DNA from 2 places in the Actinospica acidiphila genome. Region 1 is predicted to be linked to the other one. Evidence: riboswitches for the same ligand, from Rfam matches in the RefSeq annotation. Region 1 holds a riboswitch; the other holds the start of a gene.
What was found. A riboswitch is a leader RNA that binds a small molecule or an ion and turns the genes downstream of it on or off. The one in region 1 is predicted to bind glycine.

Region 1 (15,838 bases):
CGGCAGGATCGCCGGCATCGAGGACGAGGGCCTCACCGAGAGCCGCTGGACCGAGCGCCAGATCGGCCACCCCGTCGTCAAGGCGTTCAACGGCACCTACGCCCAGGACCTGCTGGACCGGCACCGCCCCGCGGGCGACCCCGAGCGCATGGCCCTTCCCGTCGCCGGCGACGACGAGGCCGCCAAGCGCAAGGTCCGCGACCTGATCGACGAACTGGGCTTCGACACCGTCGACGCGGGCGGCATCGACGACTCCTGGCGCCAGCAGCCCGGCACCCCCGTCTACGGCCTGCGCGGAAGCGCCGACGCCGTCACCCGCGCCCTCGCCGAGGCATCCACGGAGCGCCCGGAGGAGTTCCGCGGCTAGATCCGCGCTTTCAGCCGCCCGCCCATTCCCGCAGCGCCGACCCGCTGGAGAAGTCCGCCACGTTCTTGTCCAGCGGGTCGTCGGTGTACTGGTGGAAGCGCCAGTCCGCCTTGATGCGCGGTTTCCCGGCGGCGGCCGCGTAATCGGCGATCCAGAGGCCGTCACCCGCGTAGGAAGTGGTGTCGACGTTCAGCCAGAAGTGGCGGTTGCAATAGAGAATGACCTTGTGATGGGGGCGGAGTTCCTTCACCTTGCGGATGAAGCGGTCCTTCTCGGAATTGCTCGCGTGCGAGCCGCCCCCCGTCGTCTCCCAGTCCACCGCGAGGATGTCCCCCCGCGTCTCGGGCGCCTTGCTGACGAAGTACTCGGCCTGTTCGGTGAGGTTCCCCGGCCAGAGGAAGTGGTAGAACCCGACCACCAGGCCGGCGTCCCGTCCCCTCTTGGTCTGGGCGGCCAGTTTCGGATTCACGTACGAACGGCCTTCCGTTGCCTTGATGAAGACGAAGGAAAGGCCGTCCGTGTCGTACGAGGAGGACTGGTAGGAACTGACGTCGATGCCACGCAGCATGCAGGTTCTCCCGTGTGGTGCTGTGGGGGGACGGGACTTGATGGTTCCCCGTTTCAACCTGCTTGACGCAAAGCCCTGTTCAGCGAGGCGTTTCCCGGCGTCCGGTTCAGCACTCGATGATGTTCACCGCGAGCCCGCCCCGCGCGGTCTCCTTGTACTTCACCGACATGTCCGCCCCGGTCTCCTTCATGGTCTTGATGACCTTGTCCAGGGACACCTTGTGCGAGCCGTCGCCGCGCATCGCCATCCGGGCGGCGGTCACCGCCTTGACGGCGGCCATGCCGTTGCGCTCGATGCACGGGATCTGCACCAGGCCGCCGACCGGGTCGCAGGTCAGCCCCAGGTTGTGCTCCATGCCGATCTCGGCCGCGTTCTCCACCTGCTCCGGGGAACCGCCCAGCACCTCCGCGAGCGCGCCCGCCGCCATCGAGCAGGCGGAGCCCACCTCGCCCTGGCAGCCGACCTCGGCGCCGGAGATGGAGGCGTTCTCCTTGAAGAGCATGCCGATGGCGCCCGCCGCGAGCAGGAAGCGGACCACGCCCTCCTCGTCGGCGCCCGGCACGAAGTTCATGTAGTAGTGCAGGACCGCCGGGATGATGCCCGCCGCGCCGTTCGTCGGAGCGGTGACGACCCGGCCGCCGGCCGCGTTCTCCTCGTTCACCGCCATCGCGTAGAGGGTGATCCACTCCATCGCGAGCGCCTGCGGGTCCCCCTCGGAGCGCAGCTTGCGGGCGGTGGTGGCGGCCCGGCGGCGGACCTTCAGGCCGCCCGGCAGAATGCCCTCGCGGGTCATGCCCCGCTCCACGCAGGCCCGCATCACGCGCCAGATCTCCAGCAGCCCTTCGCGGATCTCCTCCTCGGTCCGCCAGGCGCGCTCGTTCTCCAGCATCAGCGCGGAGATCGACAGGCCGGTCTCCTTGGTGAGGCGGAGCAGCTCGTCACCGGTGCGGAAGGGGTACTTCAGGACGGTGTCGTCCAGCACGATGCGGTCCGCGCCCACGGCGTCCTCGTCGACGACGAAACCGCCGCCGACCGAGTAGTACGTCTTGGCCAGCAGCTCCGCGCCGGAGGAGTCGTACGCCCACAGGGTCATGCCGTTGGCGTGGTAGGGCAGCGCCTTGCGGCGGTGCAGCACCAGGTCGTCGTCGTAGGAGAAGCCGATCTCGTGCTCGCCGAGCAGCCGGATCCGGCCGCCGTCCTTGATCTTCTCCACGCGCTCGTCGGCCGACTCGACGTCCACCGTGCGCGGCGAGTCGCCCTCAAGGCCGAGCAGCACCGCCTTGGGCGTGCCGTGGCCGTGTCCGGTGGCGCCCAGGGAGCCGTACAGCTCCGCCCGCACGGAGGCGACGGAGTCCAGGAGGTCCTCGTTGCGCAGCCGCCGGGCGAACATGCGGGCCGCCCGCATCGGGCCGACCGTGTGCGAGCTGGACGGGCCGATGCCGATCGAGAACAGGTCGAAGACCGAGATGGCCACGGGAGGACTCCTCAGGGTTCGGCGGACGACGCTGTCCACCGGGGGAAGGGCGGTTCACTGGGTCGGGCGGGGTGCTGAATCGTTCATGCGCTGCATGGTGCGGGGCACCGCGCCCACCGACCCAGTGTGCGCGATGCCCCGTGTGTCCGTGAAAAAGCGGACGGTATTACCGCAGACCGGGGTACAGCGGGTGCTTCGCGGCCAGCGCCGCGACCCGGCCCCGGAGCGCCTCGGCGTCGTACGACGGCTTCAGCGCCTCGGCGATCACGTCCGCGACCTCGGCGAAGTCCTCGGCCGTGAAGCCGCGGGTGGCGAGGGCGGGCGTGCCGATGCGCAGACCCGAGGTGACCATCGGAGGCCGCGGGTCGTTCGGGATCGCGTTCCGGTTGACGGTGATGCCGACCTCGTGCAGCCGGTCCTCGGCCTGCTGGCCGTCCAGCTCCGAGTTCCGCAGGTCCACCAGGACGAGGTGCACGTCCGTGCCGCCGGACAGCACGTCCACGCCCACGGCCTTCACGTCGTCCCGCACCAGACGCTCGGCCAGGATGCGGGCGCCCTCCAGGGTGCGGCGCTGGCGCTCCTTGAACTCCTCCGAGGCGCACACCTTGAAGGCGACGGCCTTGGCGGCGACCACGTGCTCCAGCGGACCGCCCTGCTGGCCCGGGAACACCGCGGAGTTGATCTTCTTGGCCAGCTCGGCCGTGGAGAGGATCACACCGCCGCGCGGACCGCCGAGGGTCTTGTGCGTGGTGGTCGTCACGACGTGGGCGTGCGGCACCGGGTTCGGGTGCAGGCCCGCGGCGACCAGACCGGCGAAGTGCGCCATGTCGACCATCAGGTACGCGCCGACCTCGTCCGCGATCCGGCGGAACGCGGCGAAGTCCAGCTGACGCGGGTACGCCGACCAGCCGGCGACGATCAGCTTCGGCTTGTTCTCCTTGGCGAGACGCTCGACCTCGGCCATGTCGACCTGGCCGTCGTCGCCCACGTGGTACGCGACCACGTTGTAGAGCTTGCCGGAGAAGTTGATCTTCATTCCGTGGGTCAGGTGCCCGCCGTGCGCGAGGTTCAGACCCATGATCGTGTCACCCGGCTTGAGCAGGGCGAACATGGCGGCCGCGTTGGCCTGGGCGCCCGAGTGCGGCTGGACGTTGGCGTGCTCGGCGCCGAACAGTTCCTTCACCCGGTCGATGGCGATCTGCTCGATCACGTCGACGTGCTCGCAGCCGCCGTAGTAGCGGCGGCCGGGGTAGCCCTCGGCGTACTTGTTGGTCAGGACCGAGCCCTGGGCCTCCATGACCGCGACCGGGGCGAAGTTCTCCGAGGCGATCATCTCGAGGGTGGACTGCTGCCGGTGCAGCTCGGCGTCGACCGCGGCGGCGACCGCCGGGTCGAGCTCGTGCAGGGGCGTGTTCAGAAGCGACATGCGGATCCGGCTCCTCAGCCCGCGGTGAACGCGTCGTACTCGGCGGCGGACAGCAGGTCGGCCGGCTCGTCGGTGATCCGCACCTTGAACAGCCAGCCGCCCTCGAAGGGGGCCGAGTTCACGAGCGCCGGGTCGTTCACCACGTCCTCGTTGACCTCGGTGACCTCGCCGGAGACGGGGGAGTACAGGTCGCTGACGGACTTGGTGGACTCCAGCTCGCCGCAGGTCTCGCCCGCGCTCACCGTGTCACCGACCTCGGGGAGCTGGACGAAGACCACGTCGCCGAGCGCGTTGGCCGCGTGCTCCGTGATGCCGACCGTCGACACGCCGTCCTCGGCGGCCGACAGCCACTCGTGCTCCTTGCTGTAGCGCAGCTGCTGGGGGTTGCTCATGGCCTGAATTCTCCTGTACGCGGGAAACTGCTGATGACGGGGAGGGCGCGGGACGCGGCCGGACGGGTGGCACACCCGGGCCACGGACGCGCGGGGACGGCCCGGAGGCTGCCTACGACGGTGTCACTTCTGCCGCTTGTAGAACGGCAGCGCCACGACGTCGTACGGCTCGTGGCTGCCGCGGATGTCCACACCGACGCCCTCGGCGCCCGGCTCCGCGTGGGCGGCGTCGACGTAGGCCATGGCGATCGGCTTCCCCAGGGTGGGGGAGGGGGCGCCGGAGGTGACCTCGCCGATCCGCTCGCCGCCGGCGACCACCGCGTACCCGGCGCGCGGCACCCGGCGGCCGTGGGCGACCAGGCCGACCAGGACGCGCGGCGGGTTCTTCGCGGCGCGCTCCGCGGCCTCGGCGAGGGCGGCGCGGCCCACGAAGTCGCCCTCCTTCTCGAACTTCACCACCCGGCCGAGACCGGCGTCGAAGGGCGTGAGGGAGGTGCTCAGCTCGTTGCCGTACAGCGGCATGCCCGCCTCGAGGCGGAGCGTGTCCCGGCAGGACAGACCGCACGGGACCAGCCCGTGGCCCTCACCCGCCTTGGTCAGCGCCTGCCACAGCTCCACGGCGTGCTCCGGCTTCACGAACAGCTCGAAGCCGTCCTCGCCGGTGTAGCCGGTGCGGGCGATCAGCGCGGGGACCCCGGCCACGGTGCCCGGCAGGCCGGCGTAGTACTTCAGGCCGTCCAGGTCGGCGTCGGTGAGGGAGCGCAGGATCGCCGGAGACTCGGGGCCCTGCACGGCCAGCAGCGCGTAGGCGTCGCGGTCGTCGCGCACCTCGGCGTCGAAGCCCGCGGCCCGCTCGGTCAGCGCGTCCAGGACCACTTGGGCGTTGGAGGCGTTGGCCACGACCATGTACTCGGTGTCGCCCAGCCGGTAGACGATCAGGTCGTCCAGGATGCCGCCGTCCTCACGGCAGATCATGGTGTAGCGGGCGCGGCCCGGCTTCACCCCCGAGATGTTGCCGACCAGCGCGAAGTCCAGCAGCGCGGCGGCCTGCGGGCCGGTGACCGTGATCTCGCCCATGTGCGAGAGGTCGAACAGGCCGGCCCTCGTGCGCACGGCGTTGTGCTCGTCCCGCTCGGAGCCGTAGCGCAGGGGCATGTCCCAGCCGGCGAAGTCGGTCATCGTCGCGCCGAGCGACCGATGCAGGGCATCGAGCGCGGTGCGGCGGGGTTCGTTACTGCTCATCGGTCGGTCTCCCAGGGGCATGACAGCGAGGTCGTTCCTCCCCATCTGTCATCGGAACCTGAGAGGTTCGCCATGACCACCGGTGACACGGCGATCAGGACTTGCACCTTGGGTGGGGCCCCGGAGCACTGCCACGGCGGCCCGCTTTTCAGATGTGCCTCGCCCGCGCGGTAACGGTGCCTGAGAGATTCAAGGGAGGGACTTGCTCCTTCGGCGCCCCGGCGGCACACGGTGCCGGGGACTCTCCCGCGCGGATTCAAACGGCCGGTATGCAGTTGGCGCGCACATCATTGCACGCATCGGGGGACACCGGCAGGGGGACCCTTGCCGGGCGTGCACCGCTCGTGCAGGCTCGGTCACAGGGAGCTGTGACAGGCCTGTAGCGGTATGAGCACGCAACCGCGAGCGACCTGGCATTACCTTCTCTTTACACGCTGCGGGGATCGGACACCGTATCCGGCCCCAGGGGGAGGACGACCACGGTGAACAGGCCCACGGCGTACGCCGCCACCACAGGCGTGGCGCTGCCGCGGCAGCACGCCCACCGGGCCGGCGGCGCCCGTGACACGGCGCCCGCCGCCCTCGTCCAGGACCTGCGCGCCCGCTCCGGACGCAGCCCCCGCGCCCTGCTCTTCGGCCCCCGTGACCTCGTCGTCGTCACCGGACTGCCCGGCAGCGGCAAGTCCACGCTGATGCGGCGCACGGTGCACGAGGACCGCGTCGACTCCCAGGACGCCCGTGACCGCTGGGACCGCCGCATGCCCCGCCTCCTGCCGTACGCGGTCTACCGCCCGCTGGTCCGGCTCGCCCACTACGCGGGACTGCGCCGCGTGCTGCGCTCAGGCCGGCCCGTCGTCGTGCACGACTGCGGCACCCAGGCCTGGGTACGGCGCTGGCTGGCCCGCGAGGCCCGCCGCCGCGGGGCCGCACTGCATCTGCTGCTCCTCGACGTCCCGCCCGAGGAGGCACTGGCCGGGCAGTTGGAGCGCGGCCGGGGCGTCTCGCGCTACGCCTTCCGCCGCCACCGCACGGCGTGCGGACGGCTGCTCGACGCGGTGGAGTCAGGACGCGTGCCGGAGGGCTGCGCCTCGGCGGTGCTCGTCGACCGGGACGCGGCGAACGCCTTGCGGCGCATCGGCTTCACCGGCTGACTGGCCGACGCACGTCTGGTGGGGGGCCGGCTCCGCCGGCTGATCGAAACGCCGTACGTCCGCTGCCGGGTCGGCTCCACCGGCCGACCGGCAGGCGCACGCCCCGCGTCGGGCCGGCTTCACCGGGCTGATCGAGCGGCGTATGTCCGGTGCACCGGGGCGGTGGCACCGGCTGGCGGGTCGGCGCACGTCCTGTGCCGGGTCGGCTTCCACGGCCGACCGGCAGGCGTACGCCCCGCGTCGGGCCGGCTTCGGCGGCTGGCGGGTCAGCGCACGTCCGGTGCGGGGGCGGCGGCACCCGCTGATCGATGGCGCACGTCCTGTGCCGGGCCGGCTGACCGGCAGGCGCACGCCCCGCATCGAGCAGGCTTCACCGGTTGACGGGTCGGCGCATGCCTTGTGCCGGGGCGGTGGCATCGGCTGACCGGACGGCGCACGTCCTGTGCGGGGTCGGCTTCGCCGGTCGACGGGTCGGCGTACGCCCCGCGTCGGGCCGGCTTCACCGCCTGGCGGGTCGGAGCCTTGCGCCGGGGCGGTGGCATCGGCTGACGGTCGGCGCACGTCCTGCGTCAGGCCGGTTTCACCGGCTGGCGGGTCGGCGCACGCCCTGTGCGGGGTCGGCTTCGCCGGCTGGCGGGTCGGCGCACGTCCTGTGCCGGGTCGGCTTCGCCGGCGGACGGGCCGGCGCACGTCATGTGCGGGGTCGGCTTCGCCGGTCGACGGGGCGGTGCACGTGCCGGGGCGGTTCCGCCGGCCGACCGGACGGCGAGCGCCCCGCGCGGGACCGGCTAGCCTTTCCGCCAAGCAGTGGCATCAGGCAGACGGTGGGCGACAGATGGACTTCCCGGCGGACAACCCGGAGCGGACGCACTTCCACCCGCACGGCGGGTGGCCCGGCAACGAACTGGAGGAGGCGCTCTCCGCCTCCCTCGGCGTCCCCTCGGCGGGAGCCCGCATCGTCGAGGTCCTCGGCCGCAGCTTCGTGTGGGTGCCCCTGCCCAACGGGGGCGGTCCGCACAGCGGCCCCCTCGACCTGCCCACCATGGAGTTGGACGGCCAGGCGTACGTGCCGGTCTTCAGCTCCGAGGAGCAGTTCCGTCAGGTCGTCGGCGCCCACATGGGCTGCACCATCGCCCCCGCCGTGGAGTTCGCCCGCGGACTGCCGCCGCAGGCCGGCATCGTGGTCAACCCGGGCGGCACGGTCGCCGTCCCGCTGCCGCCGGCCGCGGTGGCCGAGCTGTGCCGGGCGGGGCGCACCCCGCTCGACGGCGCCGCGAGCGGCGGCCGGGTCCGGCTGTTCGAACCGGACTGGCAGGACGACCCGGTGGACTTCCTCGCCGCCGCCTCGCAGGAGTTCGACGCCCTCGGCGTGGTGGCGACCGCCCGCCGCTGCCTGGCCGCCGTCGAGACGGCCGACCCCGTGCTGTTCGTCGGCGTGGAGCTGCTGCACTGGGAGGGCGACCCGCGCGCGCTGCCCCTGGACGCCCTCGGCCGGGCGCTGGGCCGCAGCCCCGCCCGCTGGCCGGTCAACCTCGTCGTCCTCGACGTGGCCCAGGACCCGGTCGCCGACTGGCTGCGCGCCAAGGTCCGCCCCTTCTACCAGCGTGCCTGACGCGCCGCCGCCCCGTCTTCCGCGCACTGACCGCAGACCGCCGGAGGCCGTCGGCATAAGCTAGGGAGCATTGGCCGGAAGGGTGTTGTACGGAGGGGCGATACAAGTGAGCGCTGGCACCGCGGCGGCCGGACAGGTCGAGCACATGCTGCGCCAGGTGACGCCCGGGCGTTACGACGCCTACGAGGCCTTGCTGCGCGCCCTCGCCACCCCCTCGTCCGGCAGGGTCTGGATGCTGCTCTGGCACGGCCAGGCCGGCTCGCCCGACGCCCAGTACGGGACCATGGAGGTCGACGGGCACGGCTACGCGCCCTGCGTGACCTCCGCCCAGGAGCTGTCCGCCAGCGGCTGGAACCGCTCGTACGAGGTGGTCGACGGGCTCGAGGTGGCCCGCGCGCTCTACCTGGACCGCCACGGCCTCTGGCTCAACCCGCACGCGCCCGGCGGCGGCGTCGGCATCCCCTGGCTCGACCTGCGCCGCATCGCCGGCGGACTCGACCAGCAGCCCGCGGGACCGCTGCAGCTGTCCGAACCGGCCATCGAGATCCCGCAGTTCTACGCTCTCCTCGCGCAGAACGCCCACCGCACCCCGGCCGTGCGCGCGCTGCGCCGCGCCTGGGTGCAGCCCGCGCTGGGCGCCCCGTACCTCGCCATCGGCCTGGACGTGTACGACACCTCGCCGCCCGCCGTGGAGTCGGTGCGGCAGATGATGCGGCAGTCGCTGCCCGCGGTGCCCGACGGTCTGCCGGTCTCCACCGTCGCCCTGTCCGACGAGCACGACCCGGTCGCGATGTGGCTGCGCGTCAACGGGCGTCCGTTCTACGACCGTGAGGCGCACGCCCCGGCCCCCGCCGCGGGCTACGGCTATCCGCCCGCGCACCACCTCTGACCGGTACGTCTTCCCGAGGCCCCCGGCGCGGCACCCCCGCCGCCGAGGGCCTCGCGCGTGGTGACGCAGCGTCACGGTGTCCAGCATGTGGACACTGGAGGTGGGTGTGGCGCCCGTCCTGGGGCCGTCCACAGCTGATCCCATGTCAGATTCTGTCGGATGCGGTCAGCTACCTCACGCTGACCCCCTGTCACCTGCGGTTTCACCGCGCCTTCACGCCATCCGAGCCCGAATGGGCGGCACTTGGGGCGTCGTCGTTTGTGTCGCCGGTGTTAAATCATCGCGCGAAGATGCCGGAACAGTCCCTTATGTCGACTGTTCAGATCTCAGGTAGGTATCACCGCTATCCGGACTGTTCCTGACTCACTGCGAACGTCTGTAGTGTTCGGCCGGTCAAGATGCATCCACATAGCGGACCCGGAGTGGCCCCAGTATGCGCATATTCAAGACCCGAGCCGTTCGGGCGATCACGGCCGCGGTCGCGGTCGGCCTGATCGCCACGGGCTGCGCCAGCGAGCGGGACAGTGACAACGAGAGCGGCGGCAAGAAGGACACCTTCGTGTTCGCCGGTGCGGGCGACCCGGGATCCCTGGACCCTGCCCTCGCGAGCGACGGTGAAACCTTCCGCGTGACCCGCCAGGCGTTCGAGGCCCTCCTCGAGCACGAGTCGGGCGGCACCAAGCTGGTCGGCGGCCTCGCCGAGACCTGGTCGAGCAACGACGCGGGCACCGTCTGGACCTTCAACCTCCGCAAGGGCGTGAAGTTCCACGACGGCGAGGCGTTCAACGCCGCCGCGGTCTGCGCCAACTACGACCACTGGTTCAACTGGAAGGGCACCTACCAGTCGAGCGCGGTCTCCTACTACTGGCAGACCATCATGGGCGGGTTCGCGAAGAACGAGGACCCGGAGACGCCCGAGGCGAACTACAAGAGCTGCACCGCGAAGGACGAGAACACCGCCGTCATCGAGGTCAAGCAGCCCTCCGCCAACCTCCCCGGCGGCTTCTCGCTGAACGCCCTCGCCATCCACTCGCCGAAGGCGATCAAGGAGTACGAGAAGCAGGAGGCGACCGCCAAGGGCGACGCCATCACGTACCCCAAGTACAGCCAGGAGGCCGGCACGGTCGCCGGTACCGGCCCGTACAAGATCGTCAAGTGGAACAAGGGCAACAAGGAAGTCACCCTCGAGCGCTTCGACGACTACTGGGGCGACAAGGCCAAGATCAAGAACCTGGTCTTCCGCACGATCGACACCGAGGAGGGCCGCCGCCAGGCGCTCCAGGCCGGTGACATCGACGGCTACGACCTCGTCGCTCCGGCCGACGTCAAGACCCTCGAGAACGAGGGCTACGTCGTCCCGACCCGTGGCGTCTTCAACCTCTTCTACGTGGGCATGAGCCAGTCGGCCAACCCCGCCCTGAAGAAGAAGGAGGTCCGCCAGGCGATCGCGCAGGCGATCGACAAGGAGAACCTGGTCAAGACCCAGCTGCCCGAGGGCGGCAAGGTGGCCGACCAGTTCATGCCGGACACCATCGCGGGCTACTCCAAGAACGTCACCAAGTACCCGTACGACCCCAACGCGTCCAAGGCGCTGCTGAAGAAGGCCGGCGCGCAGAACCTGACCATCGAGTTCTGCTACCCGACCGAGGTCACCCGCCCGTACATGCCTGCCCCGCAGGACCTGTTCGAGCTGATGAAGGCCGACCTGGAGAAGGCCGGCATCAAGGTCAAGCCGAAGGCCATGAAGTGGGCCCCGGACTACCTGGACGCCACCGAGGCCGGCTCCTGCGCCCTGCACATGCTCGGCTGGACCGGTGACTTCAACGACGGCTACAACTTCATCGGCACCTGGTTCGCCGGGTTCGACAAGCAGTGGGGCTTCAAGGACAAGAAGGTCTTCGACGCGGTGAACGCCGGCTCGAAGATGGGCAAGGCCGACGAGCGCACCGCGGCCTACGAGAAGGCCAACGAGGTCATCATGGACTACCTGCCCGGCGTCCCGATCTCGTCGTCCCCGCCGGCCATCGCCTTCGGCAAGAACGTCAACCCGCCGAACGTGTCGCCGCTGACGCAGGAAGTCTTCGCCGAAGCCTCCTTCAAGTAGGCGTACCGGCAGGAAATCGATCACGGGGTGGTCCGCCCGGCCGTCGCAACTCGGCGGCCGGGCGGGTCCGTTCATGTAAGACAACACGCAAGAAAGGGGCAAGCGGGGTGCTGCGTCTCGTCGTACGAAGACTGCTCCAGCTCATACCCACGCTGCTCGGCCTGTCGGTTCTGCTCTTCCTGTGGCTCGACCGGCTGCCCGGTGGACCCGCCTCAGCGATCCTGGGGGAGAGGGCCACCGAGGCCGAAGTGGCGCGCATCAACCGTGCGCTCGGGCTGGACCAGCCCATTTACGTCCAGTACTGGCGCTTCCTCAAGCGCATCTTCCAGGGCGACCTGGGAACCTCCGTCCAGACCGGGCAGCCCGTCACGGACGAGTTCTTCCTCCGGTTCCCGGCGACGGTGGAGCTGTCCCTGCTGGCCATGCTCATCGCCGTGGCGATCGGCATCCCCCTCGGTTACCTCGCCGCCCGCAAGCGCGGCGGCTGGCTCGACGTCGGCGCGGTCTCCGGCTCCCTCGTGGGCATCTGCATCCCCGTCTTCTTCCTCGGTCTCATCCTCAAGGAAGTCCTCGCCGTGAAGCTGGGCTTCTTCCCCAGCTACGGACGCATGGACACCGGCATCAACGCCACCGACGTGACCGGCTTCGCCGTCCTGGACGGTGTGCTCACCGGCGAGTTCGACGCCTCGTGGAACGCGATCCACCATCTGATCCTCCCGGCCGTCACCCTCGCCTCCATCCCGCTCGCGGTCATCGTCCGCATGACCCGCGCCAGCGTGCTCGAGGTGCAGGACGAGGACTACGTGCGCACCGCCCAGGCCAAGGGGCTCAAGAGCAGCGTCGTCCGCGGCCGTCACGTGCTGCGCAACGCGCTGCTGCCCGTGATCACGTCGGTCGGTCTGCTCACCGGCTCCCTGCTGTCCGGGGCCGTCCTCACCGAGTCCGTGTTCTCGTTCAACGGCATCGGCAACTTCATCAAGACGTCGATCGACGGCCGTGACTACCCGGTGCTGGTCGGGTTCATCATGTTCATCGCGATGGTGTACGTCCTGATCAACCTGCTGGTGGACCTGGCGTACAGCATCATCGACCCGAGAGTGCGGGTGCACTGACATGGCTGTCGCCACCAAGTCCGAGAAGATCCAGCGTCTCGCGGAACTGACGGCCGTCAGCGAGACCAGCACCGGCGCCAGCCTCTGGCGGGAGGCCTTCCGTCGGCTGAAGTCCAGCAAGATGGCGATCGTCGGCGCCGTCATCATCGTCGCGTTCGTGCTCGTCGCCGTCGTCGGGCCGTTCCTCGCGCCCTACTCGCCGAGCGCGCAGACCTGGCGCAACGAGGTCTTCCCCAACCAGGGCAAGTTCGTCGGGGCCCGCGACGGCAACTGGTTCGGCCTCGACCACCTCGGCCGCGACCTGTTCTCCCGCATGCTCGTCGGCGCCCGCCAGACGCTCCTCGTCGGCATCGTCGCCACGCTGATCGGCCTGGTCGCCGGCTTCCTGATCGGCATCGTCTCCGGCGCCGCGGCCACCCTCGGCGGCGACACCGGACGGCGCGTCGACTCCGTCATCATGCGCTTCATCGACATGATGCTGGCCCTGCCGTCGCTGCTGCTGGCCGTGTCCATCGCCGCCGTCATGGGGCAGTCGCTCACCACCGTGATGATCGCGGTGGGTGTGGTCCAGGTGCCGGTCTTCGCCCGCCTGCTGCGCGGCTCGATGCTGGCCCAGGGCAACGCGGACTACGTGCTCGCGGCCCAGTCCCTGGGCGTGCGCAAGCGGCGCATCGTGCTCTCGCAGATCCTGCCCAACTCGCTCAGCCCGGTGATCGTGCAGGCCACGCTCTCCCTGGCCACGGCGATCATCGAGGCGGCCGCCCTGTCCTACCTGGGCCTCGGCAACCCCGACCCGGCGATCCCCGAGTGGGGCGTCATGCTCGCCCAGGCGCAGCGCTTCTTCAGCTACGCCCCCGCGATGGCGGTCTACCCCGCCGTCGGCATCATCATCACCGCCCTCGGCTTCACCCTCCTCGGCGAGGCCATGCGGGAAGCCCTCGACCCGAAGCTGAGGGGCTGAACCACCATGTCTCTGCTCACTGTCGACGAACTGACCGTCACCTTCGGCGGCCGCGGCCGCAAGGAGTCCCGGGCGGTCGACGGCATCTCCTTCGAGGTCGACCAGGGCCAGGTCGTGGGCCTGGTCGGCGAGTCCGGCTGCGGCAAGTCCGTCACCTCCCTGGCCCTGATGGGCCTGCTGCCCTCGAAGGGCCTCACCATCGGCGGCCGTGCCGAGTTCGACGGCACGGACCTGTTCACGATGAGTCCCTCCGCCCGCCGCGACCTGCGCGGCAGCGAGATGGCGATGATCTTCCAGGACCCGCTGTCCTCGCTGAACCCGGTCGTCCCGATCGGCGTGCAGGTCACCGAGATCCTGGAGCGCCACCGCGGGATGAAGGGGGAGGCCGCCCGCAAGGAGGCCGCCCACCTGCTGGACCGGGTCGGCATCCCCGACCCCACCCGGCGGCTCAAGGAGTACCCGCACCAGCTGTCCGGCGGCATGCGCCAGCGCGCGCTGATCGCCATGGCGGTGGCCTGCGCCCCGCGTCTGCTCATCGCGGACGAGCCCACCACGGCGCTCGACGTGACGATCCAGGCGCAGATCCTGGAGCTGCTCAAGGAGCTCGTGGACCAGGAGGGTACCGCCCTGCTGATGATCACCCACGACCTCGGTGTGGTCGCCGGCCTCTGCGACCAGGTCAACGTGCTCTACGCGGGCAAGGTCGTGGAGTCCGCCGGACGCCGCGAGCTGTTCGCCCACCCCACCCACCCCTACGCGCACGGACTGCTGGGCTCCATCCCGCGGCTCGACGCGCCCCGGGGCGAGCCGCTCAACCCCATCCGCGGCTCGATCAACGACCGCATCGCCTGGGCCGACGGCTGCGCCTTCGCGCCCCGCTGCGACCGGTACGAGATGGGCTGCCTGACCGGCACCCCGCAACTCGGCGAGCCCCGCGCGGCCGGTCACCAGGTGCGGTGCGTCAACCCCGTACTCGACGACGCGAAGGCCGAGGAGGTCCCCGCATGAGCCTGCTCGAACTGGACGGCGTCAAGGTCCACTTCCCCATCAAGAAGGGCGTCCTGGTCGACCGCACGGTCGGCCACGTGTACGCCGTGGACGGGGTGTCGCTGAAGGTCGAGGCCGGCGAGACCTACGGCCTGGTGGGCGAGTCCGGCTGCGGCAAGACCACCCTCGGGCGGTCGGTGCTGCGGCTGGTCGACATCACCGAGGGCTCGGTCGTCCTCGACGGCACCGACCTGGCGAAGCTGCCCGGCGAGGAGATGCGCCGCTTCCGGCGCCGGCTCCAGATGGTCTTCCAGGACCCGCTGGGCTCGCTCAACCCGCGGCAGAACATCGAGTCGATCCTGTCCGAGGGCATGATCGCCCACGGCATCGGCAAGGACCAGGAGGAGCGCCGGGAGAAGATCAAGGCCATCCTCGACAAGGTCGGCCTGCCCTCCAACGCGCTCGCCCGCTACCCGCACGAGTTCTCCGGCGGTCAGCGGCAGCGCATCGGCATCGCCCGCGCCCTCGTCCTCGAACCGGACGTGATCATCTGCGACGAGCCGGTCTCCGCGCTCGACGTGTCGGTGCAGGCCCAGGTCATCAACCTGCTGGAGGAGCTCCAGCAGGAACTCGGCTTGACCTACCTGGTGATCGCCCACGACCTCGCGGTGGTCCGGCACATCTCCGACACCATCGGCGTGATGTACCTGGGCTCGCTGGTCGAGGAGGCGCCGAGCGACGCGCTCTACGCCGAGCCGAAGCACCCGTACACCAAGGCCCTGATGTCGGCCGTGCCGGTGCCGGACCCGGAGGTGGAGGACAAGCGCGAGCGCATCCTGCTCACCGGTGACCTGCCCTCGCCGGCCAACCCGCCGAGCGGCTGCCGGTTCCACACCCGCTGCCCGTGGGCCCAGGCCGAGCGCTGTGCGACCGAGCGTCCCCAGCTGCGGGACGTCGGCGGCGGCCACCGGGTGGCGTGCCACTACGCGGAGGACATCGCGTCCGGGAAGCTCTCGCTGAACCAGGGCGAGGTGGTCTCGGCGACCCGCGAGGGCGTCGAGGACAACCCGGAGACGGACACTCCGGCCGAGGACACTCCGGCCGAAGACGCCCCGGCCAAGGTCCCGGCGCAGGCGGAGAAGCCCGCGAAGGACGCCCCGGTCGCCGAGGCCGACAAGGCCTCCGACGCCGACAAGGCCTCCGAGGCGGAGAAGCCGGCCAAGGCGGACAAGCCCGCCCAGGCGGAGAAGCCGGCCGACGGCGACAAGGCATCCGAGGCCGAGAAGCCTGCCAAGGCCGAGAAGCCTGCCGAGGCCGAGAAGGTCACCAAGGCCGACGAGGCTGTGTAACGGCGCACCCGAATGAAGCCCTCGCCTTGCTTTGCAAGGCGAGGGCTTCATTCTGCGCCACAATATGCAAGTGCTTCAGCAACTCTTCAGCCCGTCCGTCCTCCACACGCTCGATCTGATCGGCATCTTCGTCTTCGCCATCTCCGGCGCCCTGCTGGCCGTCCGGAAGAACTTCGACGTGTTCGGGATCGCCGTGCTGGCCGA
Region 2 (15,838 bases), 4.1 Mb from region 1:
ACCGAAGATCGGCCGCCGGGGTCCCGGTCCACAAGCAAGGATGCCCCGCGGATGCGATCGATAACGCCCCGGATCCGTGTGGCGCCCGCTACTCTGGTCGAGGTGTCCAGTGGCACATTCACGGGGCAATACGCGAGAACGCGTATCACGGCGCCGTTGCGAACTCGTGAAAAACGCCGACCGGAATGGGCCGACCGCTCGGCGGCCATTTCCCGAGGTCAGTGCGGTGAACCCTTTGAGGAATCGCCATCTTTTTCGCATATCGCCGACCGGAAATACCCTTGCCGGGGCCGCCGGGGACAGCTAGACGAAACATAGTCTCAACCCGTGTCGTATAAACTCCCTTCACAAGGCAGAACCAGGTTGGCGCCCACGGTCGAGTGATCCAGCCGTGAGACGGCGTGCGGCTCTCCTCACCCCCGTCTCCCGCTCAGACCCTCCGGGCCCCTGCCTCTCTGACCTTCGCGAGCTGACAGCGCCGTCCGCACCGCCACGCCCCGCCCTCGCGCCACTGTGCCTTCGAATGAGAGGCGACCCACCATGCCGCTGCACGTACCCCCGGCTCCCGCGCCCGCACTGCGTTCCGTCCTGACGGCGCTCTCGTCACCGACCGCCGTGCGGGACGCCCGAACTCCCTCGCTGCTCCGCGCACAAGGGCCCGCCTCGGCCGAACTCCCGCTGCCCGTGCACGTCCTCGACCGGGTCACCGCCGACGGCGAGACCTCGACGACGCTCGCCGGATGGCGCTTCCTGATCCGCACCGGCGACCGCGCGGTGGCCGCCGCCGACACCGTGCTCACCGCCGACGGCTGGGCCTTCTCCCGCTTCTTCGAGGGCCCGTACATCGCGTCGACCGAGCTGGCCCTGCGCCAGGCGGAGACGATGACGCAGCCCTACCAGCCCCGTCTGCTGTCCGTGCCCGGCCTGTACATGCTGGCGCTCTGGCTGCACGGCGACACCGAGGCGGACGGTGCCGCCGGCGGCCCGGCCGCCACCGACCTCCTGGTGCCGCTCGCGCCCGCCCCGCCCGGCATCGCCGCCCACCGGCCGCACCAGGTCACCGAACTGCTCCCGGTGCTCACCCACCGCGTCACGCCCACCCGGCTGCTCGGCTCACCCGCCTGACCCGCCCGCTTCCCCGCACCCCGTCGCCCCACCCGGCGGCGGGGTGCGGGTGCGTCGGGTGACAGGACGTGCACATGTACGGACTAGTCCTGTCCGGCCACTGCGAACCACCCGAAAGGACAGTGCAGTTGGGCTGAACCGTCCGCGTGGGTGACGCGTCATGAACCTGTGAGGAGCGGTGCCGCGAAATGCCTGCGGATCCTCGTCCGCGGGGCAACACTGGATCCCGACCGACTCATCACCACGGGGGGCGGCCATGAACGACGCTTCACGCCGCGCAACTGACACGACAGCCCACACACAGGTCATCACAGAGCGAAAGAACCCACCCATGTGCCAGCACCAGCCACCGTGCCCCTCAGCCGACTCCGCCGACCGGGAATCCGCCCGTCTCGTGGCGCACCACCCGGAGCAGGGCTGGAGCCTGCTGTGCAACGGTGTCGTGCTCTTCGAGGACACCGGTGAACTGCTGCCCGACGGCAGCATCATCGCCCCGCAGCGGGCCCGGGACGTCACGCTGACGCCCGCCTGAGCACGGCCGGGCGGAACGGGGCCGCCCGGAGCATCACAGGGGCCGGACCGCTGGACGACGCCTCCGCGACCCGGCCCCGAAGCGCAAGCACGGCTCCTCACCCACCGTGGCCCGACGGAAGGACACGGTGACGGCCGACGCACTCCGACGACGCCCGCGTGGTGGGCGGCGACTTCCGTCCCGAGCCGGGGCACGCGGCCCGCGCCTTATCGTGACCGGCATGCAGTCCTACACGATCGGCCAGGCAGCGCGGCTGCTCGGCGTCAGCCCCGACACCGCACGCCGCTGGGCGGACGCGGGACGCCTCACCACCCGCCGCGACGACGCGGGACGCCGGGTGGTCGACGGCCGTGACCTGGCGGCGTTCTCCGTCGAGCTGGCCAAGTCGGCCACGCCCGAGGAGGACACCCCGTACACCTCGGCCCGCAACGCGTTCCCGGGCATCGTCACGGCGATCAAGCTCGGTGACGTCGCCGCCCAGGTGGAGATCCAGGCGGGCCCCCACCGTCTGGTGTCGCTGCTCACGCGGGAGGCGGTCGAGGAACTGGGCCTGGAGGTCGGGGTGGAGGCCACAGCCCGGGTGAAGTCGACAAACGTCCATATCGACCGCACCTGAGCGCGGCCGTTGTCGAGTCGCACATGCGAGCCTGTAGCGGCGTCAAGTCCTCGCTCATACAAAGACACAGGTGCCGTCCGCCTCGCACATGCGTCATGATGAAGCAACGCGCGGGGTGAGCCTCCCCGCGGATGCCCGCCGCCGCGAGGGAGTCCACCGGATGATCCGTTCCGCCCGCCTGGCCGCGCTCGTGCTCCTCGCCTCCCTCGGACTCGGCGCCTGCTCCGCGTCGGACGGCGACGACGGCGCCTCCGGCGGCACCGTGACCGTCTTCGCCGCCGCCTCGCTGAAGGAGAGCTTCACGGAGCTGGGCGAGCGCTTCGAGGAGGAACACCCGGGCATCGAGGTGACCTTCAACTTCAACGGCAGCGACTCCTTGGCCGCCGGCATCGTGGGCGGCGCCCCCGCCGACGTCTTCGCCGCCGCCAGCCCCTCCACGATGGCGCGCGTGACGGACGAGAAGCTCACGGCGGACGCCCCGGTCACCTTCGCCCGCAACCGCCTGGCCATCGCCACGGCCCCCGGCAACCCGCACGGCATCGGCTCCCTGGAGGACCTGGCCACCCCCGGCCTCAAGGTCGTGCTCTGCGACGCGACCGTCCCCTGCGGCGCAGCCGCCCGCAAGGCCCTCGCGGCGGCCGGGACCGACGTCACGCCCGCCTCCTACGAGCAGGACGTGAAGAGCGCCCTGACCAAGGTGCGGCTCGGCGAGGCGGACGCCGCCGTCGTGTACCGCACGGATGTGAGGGCGGCCGGTGACACAGTGGAGGGCGTGGACTTCCCGGAGGCCGCGCAGGCCGTCAACGACTACCCGATCGCCCGGCTCGAGAACGCCCCCGACGCCCCGGCCGCGGACGCCTTCGTCGCGTTCGTGACATCCCCCGAGGGGCGGAAGGTGCTCGGGAAGGCCGGTTTCCTCGCCCCGTGACCAGCACCGCCCAGGACACCCCCGGCAAGGCCCGTCGCCCCCGCGCCCCCGGCCGCGGTGTCCCGCTCGCCCTCCTCGCGCCCGCCCTGATCGGTCTGGCGTTCCTCCTGGTGCCCCTGTTGGCCCTCGTCGTCCGGGCGCCCTGGAGCGATCTGCCCGAACAGCTGACCAGCCCCGCCGTGTGGGACGCGCTGCGCCTGTCGCTGGTCTGCGCGACCACCGCGACCGCGCTGAGCCTGGTCGTCGGCGTACCGCTGGCCTGGCTGCTGGCCCGCACCGACTTCCCCGGACGGAGCCTGGTGCGCGCCCTGGTGACGCTGCCGCTGGTGCTGCCGCCGGTGGTCGGCGGTGTCGCCCTGCTGCTGGCGCTGGGCCGCAACGGCGTCGTGGGCCGGTGGCTGGACGAGTGGTTCGGCGTCACCCTGCCGTTCACCACCGCCGGCGTCGTCCTCGCGGAGACCTTCGTCGCGCTGCCGTTCCTGGTGATCAGCGTCGAGGGCACGCTGCGGGCCGCCGACCCGCGGTTCGAGGAGGCCGCGGCCACCCTGGGCGCGTCCCGCTTCACCGCGTTCCGCCGGGTCACCCTGCCGCTGATCGCCCCGGGCGTCGCGGCGGGTGCCGTGCTGGCCTGGGCCCGCGCGCTCGGCGAGTTCGGCGCGACGATCACCTTCGCCGGCAACTTCCCGGGCCGCACCCAGACCATGCCGCTCGCGGTCTACCTCGCCCTGCAGAACGACCCGGCCGCCGCGATCGCCCTCAGCCTCGTGCTGCTCGCGGTGTCCGTGGCCGTGCTGGCGGGGCTGCGGGACCGCTGGACGAGAGCCGTCTGACCCCATGACGACACACCCGGCACCCGAGGGCCTGGACGCCCACCTCGTCGTCGAACGCGGTTCCTTCCGCCTCGACGTCATGCTCACGGCCGCCCCCGGTGACGTGGTCGCCCTGCTCGGCCCCAACGGGGCGGGCAAGACCACCGCCCTGAGGGCCCTGGCGGGACTCGCCCCCCTCACCGGCGGCCGTCTGCGCCTGGACGGCACCGACCTCGCCCGCACCCCGCCCGAGTCCCGTCCGGTGGGCGTCGTCTTCCAGGACTACCTGCTCTTCCCGCATCTCACCGCGCTCGACAACGTGGCGTTCGGCCCGCGCTGCCGCGGCGCCGGCAGGAGCGAGGCCCGTACGCGGGCCGCCGCGTGGCTGGAGCGGATGGGGCTGGCCGAGTACACGGGCGCCAAGCCCAAGCGGCTCTCCGGCGGTCAGGCCCAGCGCGTGGCGCTCGCCCGGGCCCTGGCCACCGACCCGCGCCTGCTGCTCCTGGACGAGCCCCTCGCCGCGCTCGACGCCCGCACCCGCCTCGAGGTCCGGGCACAACTGCGCCGGCACCTGGCCGACTTCGAGGCCGTCGCGGTCCTGGTGACGCACGATCCGCTGGACGCGATGGTGCTGGCCGACCGGCTCGTCGTCGTGGAGCACGGCCGCGTGGTGCAGGAGGGCGCCCCTGCCGACATCGCCCGCCACCCGCGCACCGAGTACATCGCCCAGCTCGTCGGCCTGAACCTGTACCGCGGCCGGGCGGACGGCCACACCGTACGGCTCGACGCGGGACCTGAGGTGAGCACGACGGAGGACCTGTCGGGGCCCGCGTTCGTCGCGTTCCCGCCCGGCGCGGTCACCCTGTACCGGGACCGGCCCACCGGCTCCAGCGCGCGCAACCTGTGGCGCTGCGAGGTGGCGGGGCTGGAGAGCCACGGTGACCAGATCCGCGTCGAGCTGACGGGCGACCTGTCCCTGGCCGCCGACCTCACCGCCGTCGCCGTGGCGGAACTGGGCCTGCACCCCGGCTCAGCCGTCTGGGCGGCGGTGAAGGCCACGCAGACGCACGCCTACCCCGCCTGACACGCCCACGGACACGCGGAGGGGCCCCGCCCGGATCGCCCGGGCGGGGCCCCTTCACTTCCGCGGGGGTCAGTCCTCGTACGCGTCCAGCGGGGGGCAGGAGCAGACCAGGTTGCGGTCGCCGTAGGCCTGGTCGATGCGGCGCACCGGCGGCCAGTACTTGTCGGCGGCGTTCACCTCGCCGGGGAACACGGCCTCCTCGCGGGTGTAGGCGTGCGCCCACTCCCCGCCGAGCACGGACGCCGTGTGCGGGGCGTTGCGCAGCGGGTTGTCGTCGGCGGGCCACTCCCCGGCGCCGGCCTTCTCGATCTCGGCGCGGATGGCGATCATCGCCTCGCAGAACCGGTCGAGCTCGATGAGGTCCTCGGACTCGGTGGGCTCGATCATCAGCGTGCCGGCCACCGGGAAGGACATCGTCGGCGCGTGGAAGCCGTAGTCGATGAGGCGCTTGGCCACGTCGTCGACGGTCACGCCGGTCGCCTTGGTGAGCGGGCGCAGGTCGATGATGCACTCGTGCGCGACGAGCCCGCCGGGGCCGGTGTAGAGCACCGGGTAGTGCGGCTCGAGGCGCTTGGCGATGTAGTTGGCGCTGAGCACGGCCACCTGCGTGGCGCGCTTCAGGCCCTCGCCGCCCATGAGGCGGACGTACGCCCAGGAGATGGGCAGGATGCCCGCCGAGCCCCACGGGGCGGCCGAGATGGGGCCGACACCCGTCTCCGGTCCGGCCTCCGGCTGCAGCGGGTGGTTCGGCAGGTACGGGGCGAGGTGGGCGCGGACGCCGACCGGGCCGACGCCGGGGCCGCCGCCGCCGTGCGGGATGCAGAACGTCTTGTGCAGGTTCAGGTGCGAGACGTCGCCGCCGAAGTGGCCGGGCTTGGCCAGGCCGACCAGGGCGTTGAGGTTGGCGCCGTCGACGTACACCTGGCCGCCGGCCTCGTGCACCTGGGCGCAGATGTCGGCGACGTGCTCCTCGAAGACGCCGTGCGTCGACGGGTAGGTGATCATCAGCACGGCCAGCTCGTCGCGGTGCTGCTCGATCTTGGCGCGCAGGTCCTCGACGTCGACCTCGCCGTTCTCGGCGGTCTTGACGACGACGACCTTCATGCCGGCCATCACGGCGGACGCGGCGTTGGTGCCGTGCGCGGAGGACGGGATGAGGCAGACGGTGCGCTGCTCGTCGCCGTTGGCGCGGTGGTAGCCGCGGACGGCGAGCAGGCCGGCCAGCTCGCCCTGGGAGCCGGCGTTGGGCTGGAGGGACACCTTGTCGTAGCCGGTGACCTCGGCGAGACGTTCCTCCAGCTCGCGGATGAGCGTGAGGTAGCCCTCGGCCTGCTCGGCCGGGACGAACGGGTGCAGTTGGCCGAACTCGGGCCAGGTGACCGGCTCCATCTCGGTGGTCGCGTTGAGCTTCATGGTGCAGGAGCCCAGCGGGATCATGCCGCGGTCCAGCGCGTAGTCGCGGTCGGCGAGGCGGCGCAGGTAGCGCAGCATGGCCGTCTCGGAGCGGTGCTGGTGGAAGACCGGGTGGGTGAGGTAGTCGTCGGTGCGCAGCAGCGCGTCCGGCAGGGCGTCCTCCCGCGCGGCGGCGTCCAGGGACTCGACGTCGGCCTCGACGCCGAAGGCGCGCCACACGGCGGCGAGCTGGTCGCGGGTGGTGGTCTCGTCGCAGGCGACGGAGACGGTGTCGGCGTCGACGAGGCGCAGGTTGACGCCGTTGTCGCGGGCGGCGGCGACGACCTCGGCGGCCCGGCCGGCGACCCGCACGGTGAGGGTGTCGAAGAAGGAGCCGTGGACGACCTCCGCGCCGCCGGAGCGCAGGCCCTCGGCGAGGATCGCGGCGTAGCGGTGGGTGCGGCGGGCGATGGTCCGCAGGCCCTCGGGGCCGTGGTAGACGGCGTACATGCCGGCCATGACGGCGAGCAGCACCTGCGCGGTGCAGATGTTGCTGGTGGCCTTCTCACGGCGGATGTGCTGCTCACGCGTCTGCAGCGCCAGGCGGTACGCCTTGTGGCCGTCGGCGTCGACGGAGACGCCCACGAGGCGGCCGGGCAGGCTGCGGGCCATCTTGTCCTGGACGGCCATGTAGCCGGCGTGCGGTCCGCCGAAGCCCATGGGGACGCCGAAGCGCTGCGTGGTGCCCACCGCGATGTCCGCGCCCAGCTCGCCGGGGGACTTCAGCAGGGTGAGGGCGAGCAGGTCGGCGGCGACGGTGACGAGCGCGCCGCGCTCGTGCGCCTGGTCGATGACGGGCTTGATGTCGCGGACGGCGCCGGACGCGCCCGGGTACTGGATCAGGACGCCGTTGATGTCACGGCCGTCGAGGTCGGCGGGGATGCCGTCGCTCAGGTCGGCGACGACCACCTCGACGCCGGTCGGCTCGGCACGCGTCTCGATCACGGCGATCGTCTGCGGCAGGGCGTCCGCGTCGACCAGGAACAGGCCCTTCTTGTTCTTGCCCATGCGCCGGGACAGCGCCATCGCCTCGGCGGCGGCGGTGCCCTCGTCCAGCAGGGAGGCGCCGGAGGTCGGCAGACCGGTGAGCTCGGCGACCATCGTCTGGAAGTTCAGCAGCGCCTCGAGCCGGCCCTGCGAGATCTCCGGCTGGTACGGCGTGTAGGCCGTGTACCAGGCGGGGTTCTCCATGACGTTGCGCAGGATGACCGGCGGGGTGAACGTGCCGTAGTAGCCCAGGCCGATCATGGAGCCGAGGACCTGGTTGCGGTCGGCGAGGCCGCGCAGTTCGGCGAGCACCTCGGCCTCGCTGCGGGCGCCGGGCAGGTCCAGCGCGTCGGCGTTCTTGATGACGTCGGGCACGGCGGCGGCGGTCAGCTCGTCGAGCGAGCCGTAGCCCACCTGGGCCAGCATCTTCGCCCGGGCCTCGTGGTCGGGGCCGATGTGGCGCTGCTCGAAGGGGATTCCCTGTTCGAGCTCGGAGAGCGGGGTACGGGGGGCAGTCATTGAGGAGGCCTCCTGGTCCGAACGACCTTCGAGGGCACCACGGCGCAGGTGCCCGGACGGCCTCCCCCTCTGTCATCTCAACCTGAGAGTTTCACCGGGACGCCGCTGGCGGTCCGGTTTTCACCGTCGGTGAGAGCGGAAGCCGTCGACACCCGCCCTGCTTTCCAGAGTGACCTCGTCCGTGCGGTACGTGTGCCTGAGAGATTCCGGGGAGGATTTGCTCCTTCGGCGCCTCCGGTGGTGCCTGGAGGACTCTCCCGCACGGGGTCAGCGGCCGTTGCCAGCGTACCAGCGAGGTCCGGACCCCGGCCTTCGAGTGGCCGTTCCGCCGATTGTGCCTTTCTGTAGTGCTATCGGATGAGTTTGCTACGAGTGGAGGGCCCGTGCAGACCGACATCGACCCGCGCCACCTCATCGGCCGCAAGGCGTACGACCGCAACGGCACCCGCATCGGCACGATCGACGAGGTCTACCTCGACGACGCCACCGGTGTGCCGGAGTGGGCCGCGATACGCACCGGCCTGTTCAGCCGGGACGCCTTCGTGCCCCTGGAACCCAGCGAGCTGATCGACGGGGCCCTGCACGTGCCGTTCGAACGGTCCCTCATCAAGGACGCGCCGGACTTCGGCGTCGGCCGCCACCTGTCCCCGGAGCAGGAGCTCCAGCTGTACCACCACTACGGCCTGGACGTGGGCGCCCCTCCCCCGCTCCCGGACCACGACTTCGGCAAACTGGCGGGCCAGGAGTAACCGACACGACGGGGCCGGCGCCTCCGACAACCGCCGGTCCCACCACCCCGCACCCCGGCCGCCCCGCCGACCCACGCGCCAGCCTCCGGCCCCGCCTCCACCACCCGACAGGCTGACGGCCCCCGGCCCCGGCTCGACCGGCTGACGGCGCCCGGCCCCGGCTCCACCGTCGGCCCGGGACCCGGCGTCCGGCCCACAGCCCCGGCTCTGGCCGCCCGGCCCAGGCACGGCGATCACCACCGGCCCGCAACGCATCGCCGGGAACAGCGCAGCTCCGTCCGCCGGCGGTGTCTCGCGGTTCACCGCGAGGGGCGCGAGCTGCGGTGGGCCGTCTCGCACGCGCGGTGGCGAGCCGAGCCCCGTAGACGCCGCCATCCGGCCGCCCGCGGGACAGCGGCAGCACGGCGAGCTTCCGGGCCCGACCTCTCCGAAGGCCGGCTCCAGAGGCAAGCCCGCCGACCACGTCACGCGGCCGCCCTCACGCGGTGAGCCGGCGCTTGTCCACGCCCGCCCCGCGGTAGGGCCGTGAGCAGCGGCTCCGCGAGTGCCGGCTCCGCAGGGGAGCCGACCGTCCATGCCGCCGACCGACCTCGCGCAGCCAGCCGGAGCAGCACAACAGCGAGATCTCCGGCCCGACCTCCGCAAATGCCGGCTCCTCAGCGGAGCCGACCGCCCATGCAGCGCCGTCGCCTCCCGCAGCCAGCCGGGCCCGTAGGCACCCGCATCCGGTCGCCCACGGGACAGCAGCAACAAGGGCCGACCCCTGCCCGACCTCCGCAGGTGCTGGCCTCTCTGGGCATCCGGCCGGCGCTGTCGTGGGGCGGCCGTCGCGCGGCGCGGCGGCCAGGGGCGGCGTGCCCGCGCCGCTCGGCGTCACGCCTCCCCGGCGCGGGCCCCGCCCGCGCCGTCACGCTTCCAGAGGACGAGGCGGAGGCGTCTCCGGTGGTCGCATCGGCTCGGGGAGGTCCGGTGGCGTCTCCACCAGCGGCAGCGGATCCGCTGCCTCCAACGCCGGGTCGTCGACGCGGAACGTCTTCACGCGGCCCGGCGCCGAGCCGGGTGTCTCGAAGCGGACCGTCACCCGGCCGAGGCCGCTGCCCTGCACCCATCCGTGCCCGTACTCGGTGTGCCGGACGTCGTGGCCCGCGGACCAGCGCCGCTCCACCGGGACCTCCGGGCGCGGCTCGGGCGCGGGCTCGGGCTCCTCGCCGTCGGCGGCCTCCTCCCCCGCACCGCCAGCCGCCTGGGCGAACAGATCCTCCTGCGTGTAGTCGGCCAGCCCGCTGACCCCGACGCCGAGCAGCCGTACGCCACCCGTGGTGTCCACCGAGTCCAGCAGCCGCGCCGCCGCCTCCCGGACGACGGCCAGGTCGTCGGTGGGGCCGCGCAGCGTCTCGGACCGGGTCAGCGTGGAGAAGTCGTACCGCCGTACCTTCAGCACGATCGTGCGTCCGGACAGCCCCGCGCCCCGCAGGCGGCGCACACAGCGGTCGGCGAGCCGTTGCACCTCGAGGCCGACCCGCACCCGGTCGTGGATGTCCACGTCGTACGTGTCCTCGACGGACACCGACTTGGTCTCGCGCTCGGCGACGACGGGCCGGTCGTCGCGGGCCAGCGCCATCGCGTACAGCGCGTGCCCGTGGGCCTTGCCCAGCAGCCGCACCAGCTCGTCCTCGCCCGCCTCGGCGATCTCACCGACCGTGTGGATGCCGGCCCGCCGCAGATGGTCGCCGGTGGCGGGCCCGACCCCCGGGAGGGTCCGCACGGACATCGGTGCGAGCATCTCCCGCTCGGTGCCGGGCCGGATGACGACCAGCCCGTCCGGCTTGGCCTCCTCCGACGCGATCTTCGCCAGCATCTTGGAGGCGGCGAGCCCCACGGAGCCCGTCAGTCCGGTGACCGCGCGGATGTCCGCGCGCAGCTTCGCGCCGACCAGCCGCGCCGACCGCTCGTCCCACGCCGTGCCCCCGGCCTCCAGGTCGACGAACGCCTCGTCGAGGCTGAGCGGCTCCACCAGGGGTGACAGGGCGCGCAGCAGCGCCATCACCTGGTCGCTGATCGAGCGGTACAGCGCGAACCTGGGCACCAGATACGCGGCGTTCGGCGCGAGCCGCCGGGCCTGGGACATGGGCATCGCGGAGTGGACGCCATGGACGCGCGCCTCGTAGGAGGCGGTGGCGACCACACCGCGGGGTCCGAGTCCGCCCACGATCACGGCCTTGCCGCGCAGACTCGGCTTGGACGCCTGCTCCACCGAGGCGTAGAAGGCATCCATGTCGAGATGCAGGATCGTGGGAGCGGATCTCACATCTCCGATGCTGCCCTACGCCACTGACAACGTCCTCGCCGGGCCGGGCCCCGCGCGGCGCGGGCTCAGACCGCGCGGTTCCTACGCCGGGCCAGCTCGTCCATCGGGTTGTGGCCGATGAGGGTCTCCCCCGTGTCGACCCGCTCGCCGTGCAGCTGCGACAGGGCGCTCTCGACGTCCCGCCACACCACGCCCACGGCGATGCCGAAGACGCCCTGGCCGCCCTGGAGCAGGGCGTGGACCTCGTCGGGCGACGTGCACTCGTAGACCGTGGCGCCGTCGCTCATCAGCGTCATGCGCTCCAGGTCGTCGAACCCCCGCTCACGCAGGTGCTGGACGGCGGTGCGGATGTTCTGCAGGGACACGCCGGTGTCCAGGAACCGCTTCACGATCTTCAGCACGACGACGTCGCGGAAGCTGTACAGCCGCTGCGTGCCGGACCCGTGGGCGGGGCGCACGCTCGGCTCGACCAGCCCTGTACGCGCCCAGTAGTCGAGCTGGCGGTAGGTGATGCCGGCCGCGGCGCAGGCCGTGGGCCCCCGATAGCCGATCTCCTCGGACGCCATGGCCACCGCCCCTCCACCACCCGGCACAGCCGTCGGCCGCTGCGGAGCGGGATCGATCGCACCGTCACGCGCGGGATGGCCCCCGCCCGAGCGGGGCGGAAAGCTCTGGGGAGGATACGGCCCGCCCGCCCCGAAAACGCGTCCGGGGGCACCCCCAGCCGTACCGTCGCCGCTGCTTCTCACGCCGACCTCCGTCCTTGACCTGCCTCCTCGACGGTAGGCAGTCACCAAGGGTGCGTCAACGATCGCCACACTCGGCACGCCGAGTGATAATCACCCTGAGAGTGGTTTCCCGTGCCCCGTCGCGGGGAAAGGCTAGCCGAATGTCCTCGGCGCGAGACGCCGCCGACGCGGCACCCCGGGAAACGGCTCACTGGTTGCTGGTCCCGAAGTCCTCGGGTGAGATCTGGTCGAGGAACTCGCGGAACTTCTCCACCTCGTCCTCCTGCTCGTCCGGAATCGCGATGCCGGCGTCGTCCAGCACCGTGTCGCTTCCGTAGATCGGCGTTCCCGTGCGCAGGGCAAGTGCTATGGCGTCGGAGGGACGGGCGCTCACCTCGACACCGCTGGCGAAGACCAGCTCCGCGTAGAACACGCCTTCCCGCAGGTCGGTGATGCGCACTTCCGTGAGCTCCTGTCCCACGGCCTCCAGCACGTCCTTGAACAGGTCGTGGGTCAGCGGCCGTGCGGGCGCCATGCCCTGCTGGGCGAAGGCGATGGCCGTCGCCTCCCCTGGGCCGATCCAGATGGGGAGGTAGCGGTCGCCGCCCACTTCACGCAACAGCACGATCGGTTGGTTGGAGGGCATTTCGACCCGGACACCTACGACATCGAGCTCGTTCACACAGCAACCCTAGGCCGTGCCCGGGACGTTTGGGTAGTCGGGCCCGGATCGGGTGGCCGATCGGGCCGCGCTGTGCTGTTCCCCGGAGGCCCGAGACCTTCAGGGCCCCCGCATCCCGAGCGCCGAGCGCACCAGCGCCGCGTGCAGCTTCATGGTGAGCCCGGCCAGTTCCCTGGTGCGGTCCTCGGCGTGCGCCCTGGTCTGCGGGTTGCGGTGGCGCCGCAGCGGCGCGACGACCTGCTCCACCAGTCCGGCCTCGCGATCGGCGGCCGCCTTCATGGCGCGCAGGTGGCGGGGCTCGATCCCGTACCGCCCCAGTTCCGTGAGGAGCCCGGCGACGGTGACCGCCTCCGCGTCGTACACCCCGTCCCCAACCGGGACGAGCAGTCCGTACGACTCCCACTCCGCGAGCCGCTGCTCGTCCACGCCGGCGGCGGCGAGCAGCTGGCAGCGCCCGATGCGGGCCGCGCCGGGCGTCTCCGGGGCGCAGTCGGCGGGGTCCTCGCCGTCACCCGGACGGCTCAGCGCCGGCAGGGGCGGGGCCTCGCCGCGCTCCATGGCCTCCAGGTGCTCCCGGATGACCTTGAGCGGCAGGTAGTGGTCGCGCTGCATGCGCAGCACATGGCCGAGGCGGTCGACGTCCTCGGCGCTGAACTTCCGGTACCCCGACGGGGTACGGCGCGGCTCGACGAGCCCTTCCGACTCCAGGAAGCGGATCTTGGAGATGGTGACCTCGGGGAACTCCTCGCGCAGCACGTTCAGCACCGCACCGATGCTCAGCAGTCCGGTGTCCGTGACGGCGGCGCCGCTGCCGGCGCCGCCGCTCGGTGTCTGCACCATCGACCCTTCCTGGAGTCCCCGGACCACGGCCGGGGGCCGTCAGTAGTTCTGCTGGCTCGCGTAGAAGACCAGCCGGTACTTGCCGATCTGCACCTCGTCGCCGTTGGACAGGGCGACCTGGTCGATCCGCTCACGGTTGACGTAGGTGCCGTTCAGGCTGCCGACGTCGGCGACCGTGAACGAGCCGTCCGGGCTGCGGCGGAACTCCACGTGGCGCCGGGAGACCGTCACGTCGTCGAGGAAGATGTCGCTCTGCGGGTGACGCCCGGCCGTGGTCAGGTCGCCGTCCAGCAGGAAGCGGCTGCCCGAGTTCGGTCCGCGGCGCACGACCAGCAGGGCGGAGCCCACCGGCAGCGCGTCGACGGCGGCCTGCGCCTCCGGGGAGAGCGCCGGCGCCTGGTGCTGGCCGGTGGCCTCGGAGTCGTAGGCCTCGAGGCCGGAGATGGAGATCGTGGACGTCGTCTCGGAGGGGCGCTCCGGGGTGACGCCCGGCTTCAGCGGCGCACCGCAGTGGGAACAGAAGCGGCTGTTCTCCGCGTTGCGGTTGCCGCACCTCGAACACACCAGGGCCGACATGGACGGATCCTCCTGCCGCGGCTGCCCGCCGGGGGCGTGGGACGCGTACGGACCGGAGTGGCCTCCGCCCGCACCTGGGCTCGACGGCTGTCCAGCACCTATGCCGCCCGACTGCGCAGGGTCGAAGGAGGCCCCGCCCGTCTCGTCCCGGAACAGCGGACGCTGGTCTTCCGCACCGGGCTGTGCGCGGTGACGAGCGGTCGCGCTGTCGCCGTCCTCTCGCCGCGCGCTCTTGCCGAACAACTTCCCAAACAACTTCACGGGCGATTCCCCTTGACCGAAACAGACCCGCCCGTGGGGCAGGACGAACCCTGACTGAACACATTGGCCGACCCGGACATCTTCACAACGTCCGCCTCCGCCAGACAGTTTCCACCACGCACCACCCATTCGGTGCGCCGACCCCCCGCAACCTCATGCCCTGGCCGGACAACCCCCATGCACCGCCGGTTCACTGGGAGGACGACCGAGCGTAGTCAGGCCGCTTCGGCGCTCGCAAGGCGTCCACAACGATCTTGTCCGACCGCTCCACGGTAACGGTGGCCTGTTCCTTCTCGAGCGTCTGCACCACGCCTCCGGGGATGTTGAGCGCCGGTTCCAGGTCCTGCGACTTGCCGATGACCTTGAAACGATACGGGGACTTGATCTTGTTCCCGTCCACGGAGACTCCGCCGTCCACGTCCGACAGATACGTGCCGGCCACCACCCGTACCCCGTTCACCTGGATCGCCTCCGCGCCCGCGGCGCGCAGCTCCTGGACGGCGTCGAGCAGCATGTCCGACTCGACCGTCCCCTTCGTGTCCTCGATGGTCATCTCGATGCCGGGCCCCTGCGCGGCCACGGTGCCTGCGAGGACGCCGAGTTGCCGTTCCTTCTCGATCGTCTGCCTGCGGGCCTCCTCGGCCTGGTCGGAGCTGTTCTCCAGCTCCTCCCGCTGCTTCTCGAGACCCTGCTTCTCGTCTTCAAGACGCTCGGTTCGGTCGTCGAGTTCATCGAGGATGCGCACAAGATCTTCTTGGCGCGCGCCGCGCAGCGCGCTGTCGGTGTCGCTGGTGGAGGCCACCTGGACGGCGAGGCCGAATCCGAGGCCGAACAGCAGCAGGGCGACGATGAGTTGCGCGCGGGTCACGCGGGGCGGCCACAGCCCGTTGACGAGCCGTCGCCGACCGGTCAGCTCGGGCTCGCCCGGCTCGTCGGAGGCGGGCGTCGCGGAGGCCTGCGGCGTCTGCGGCGCCTGGTGCGGTCGGGACACGGAGGGCGCGGGTGTCCGGCGGGGCGTCCCGCCCGCACCGGCCTTGTCGGACGCGGCCTGCGCGGCGGCCGGGGGCACCTCCGCGGGGAGCTCCCGGCGCAGCCCGGCCGGCGGCGCCGCCTCGGGTGCGGACGCGGGCGTGTCGGGAGTGGACGCGGGCGTGTCGGGGGCGGACCGCGGCGGGGTGACCGCCGGGCGCGTCGTCTCGGGCTGTTCGCGCTCGCTCATCGGCCTCACGCCCGGAACACATGGCGGCGGATCGCCGCGGCGTTGGAGAAGATGCGGATGCCGAGGACGACCACCACACCCGTGGACAGCTGCGCCCCGACGCCGAGTTTGTCGCCGAGGAAGACGATCAGCGCGGCCACGACGACGTTCGACAGGAACGACACCACGAAGACCTTGTCGTCGAAGATCCCGTCGAGCATGGCCCGCAGACCGCCGAACACGGCGTCCAGCGCGGCGACGACGGCGATCGGCAAGTAGGGCTCGACGACCGCCGGCACCTCGGGCCGGACCAACAGGCCGGCCACCACTCCCACAATGAGGCCCAGTACGGCGATCACGATGTGCCCTTCTCGGTTATCGGCTGTGCGGTTCGTACGGTCACACTCGGTGCGGCGGGCAGCCGGACGTCGTCCTCCACGGACA

Region 2: another riboswitch for glycine. It lies ahead of gcvP (aminomethyl-transferring glycine dehydrogenase); the one in region 1 lies ahead of gcvT (glycine cleavage system aminomethyltransferase GcvT).

Annotation. Positions count from the first base shown of each region.
Region 1 covers NZ_JABZEM010000002.1:2,271,840-2,287,677, reverse strand. Annotated here, with positions in the region: partial or broken gene HXP48_RS09855 (NADPH-dependent F420 reductase) at 1-367, shown strand, start outside; gene HXP48_RS09850 (glycoside hydrolase family 25 protein) at 378-935, opposite strand; gene HXP48_RS09845 (L-serine ammonia-lyase) at 1,042-2,409, opposite strand; gene glyA (serine hydroxymethyltransferase) at 2,576-3,835, opposite strand; gene gcvH (glycine cleavage system protein GcvH) at 3,850-4,227, opposite strand; gene gcvT (glycine cleavage system aminomethyltransferase GcvT) at 4,351-5,469, opposite strand; glycine riboswitch at 5,505-5,627, opposite strand; glycine riboswitch at 5,628-5,728, opposite strand; gene HXP48_RS09825 (AAA family ATPase) at 5,952-6,620, shown strand; gene HXP48_RS09820 (enhanced serine sensitivity protein SseB) at 7,456-8,232, shown strand; gene HXP48_RS09815 (enhanced serine sensitivity protein SseB C-terminal domain-containing protein) at 8,339-9,121, shown strand; gene HXP48_RS09810 (ABC transporter substrate-binding protein) at 9,555-11,225, shown strand; gene HXP48_RS09805 (ABC transporter permease) at 11,333-12,337, shown strand; gene HXP48_RS09800 (ABC transporter permease) at 12,339-13,298, shown strand; gene HXP48_RS09795 (ABC transporter ATP-binding protein) at 13,305-14,306, shown strand; gene HXP48_RS09790 (ABC transporter ATP-binding protein) at 14,303-15,634, shown strand; gene HXP48_RS09785 (trimeric intracellular cation channel family protein) at 15,705-15,838, shown strand, end outside.
Region 2 covers NZ_JABZEM010000002.1:6,363,873-6,379,710, reverse strand. Annotated here, with positions in the region: gene HXP48_RS28600 (hypothetical protein) at 541-1,125, shown strand; gene HXP48_RS28595 (DUF5999 family protein) at 1,457-1,657, shown strand; gene HXP48_RS28590 (TOBE domain-containing protein) at 1,878-2,273, shown strand; gene modA (molybdate ABC transporter substrate-binding protein) at 2,434-3,201, shown strand; gene HXP48_RS28580 (ABC transporter permease) at 3,198-4,031, shown strand; gene HXP48_RS28575 (ABC transporter ATP-binding protein) at 4,036-5,094, shown strand; gene gcvP (aminomethyl-transferring glycine dehydrogenase) at 5,164-8,052, opposite strand; glycine riboswitch at 8,227-8,322, opposite strand; gene HXP48_RS28565 (PRC-barrel domain-containing protein) at 8,436-8,801, shown strand; gene HXP48_RS28560 (DNA polymerase IV) at 9,709-11,109, opposite strand; gene HXP48_RS28555 (MerR family transcriptional regulator) at 11,175-11,858, opposite strand; gene HXP48_RS28550 (bifunctional nuclease family protein) at 12,046-12,519, opposite strand; gene ftsR (transcriptional regulator FtsR) at 12,619-13,359, opposite strand; gene HXP48_RS36685 (FHA domain-containing protein) at 13,399-14,325, opposite strand; gene HXP48_RS28535 (DUF881 domain-containing protein) at 14,387-15,415, opposite strand; gene HXP48_RS28530 (small basic family protein) at 15,421-15,753, opposite strand; gene HXP48_RS28525 (DUF881 domain-containing protein) at 15,750-15,838, opposite strand, start outside.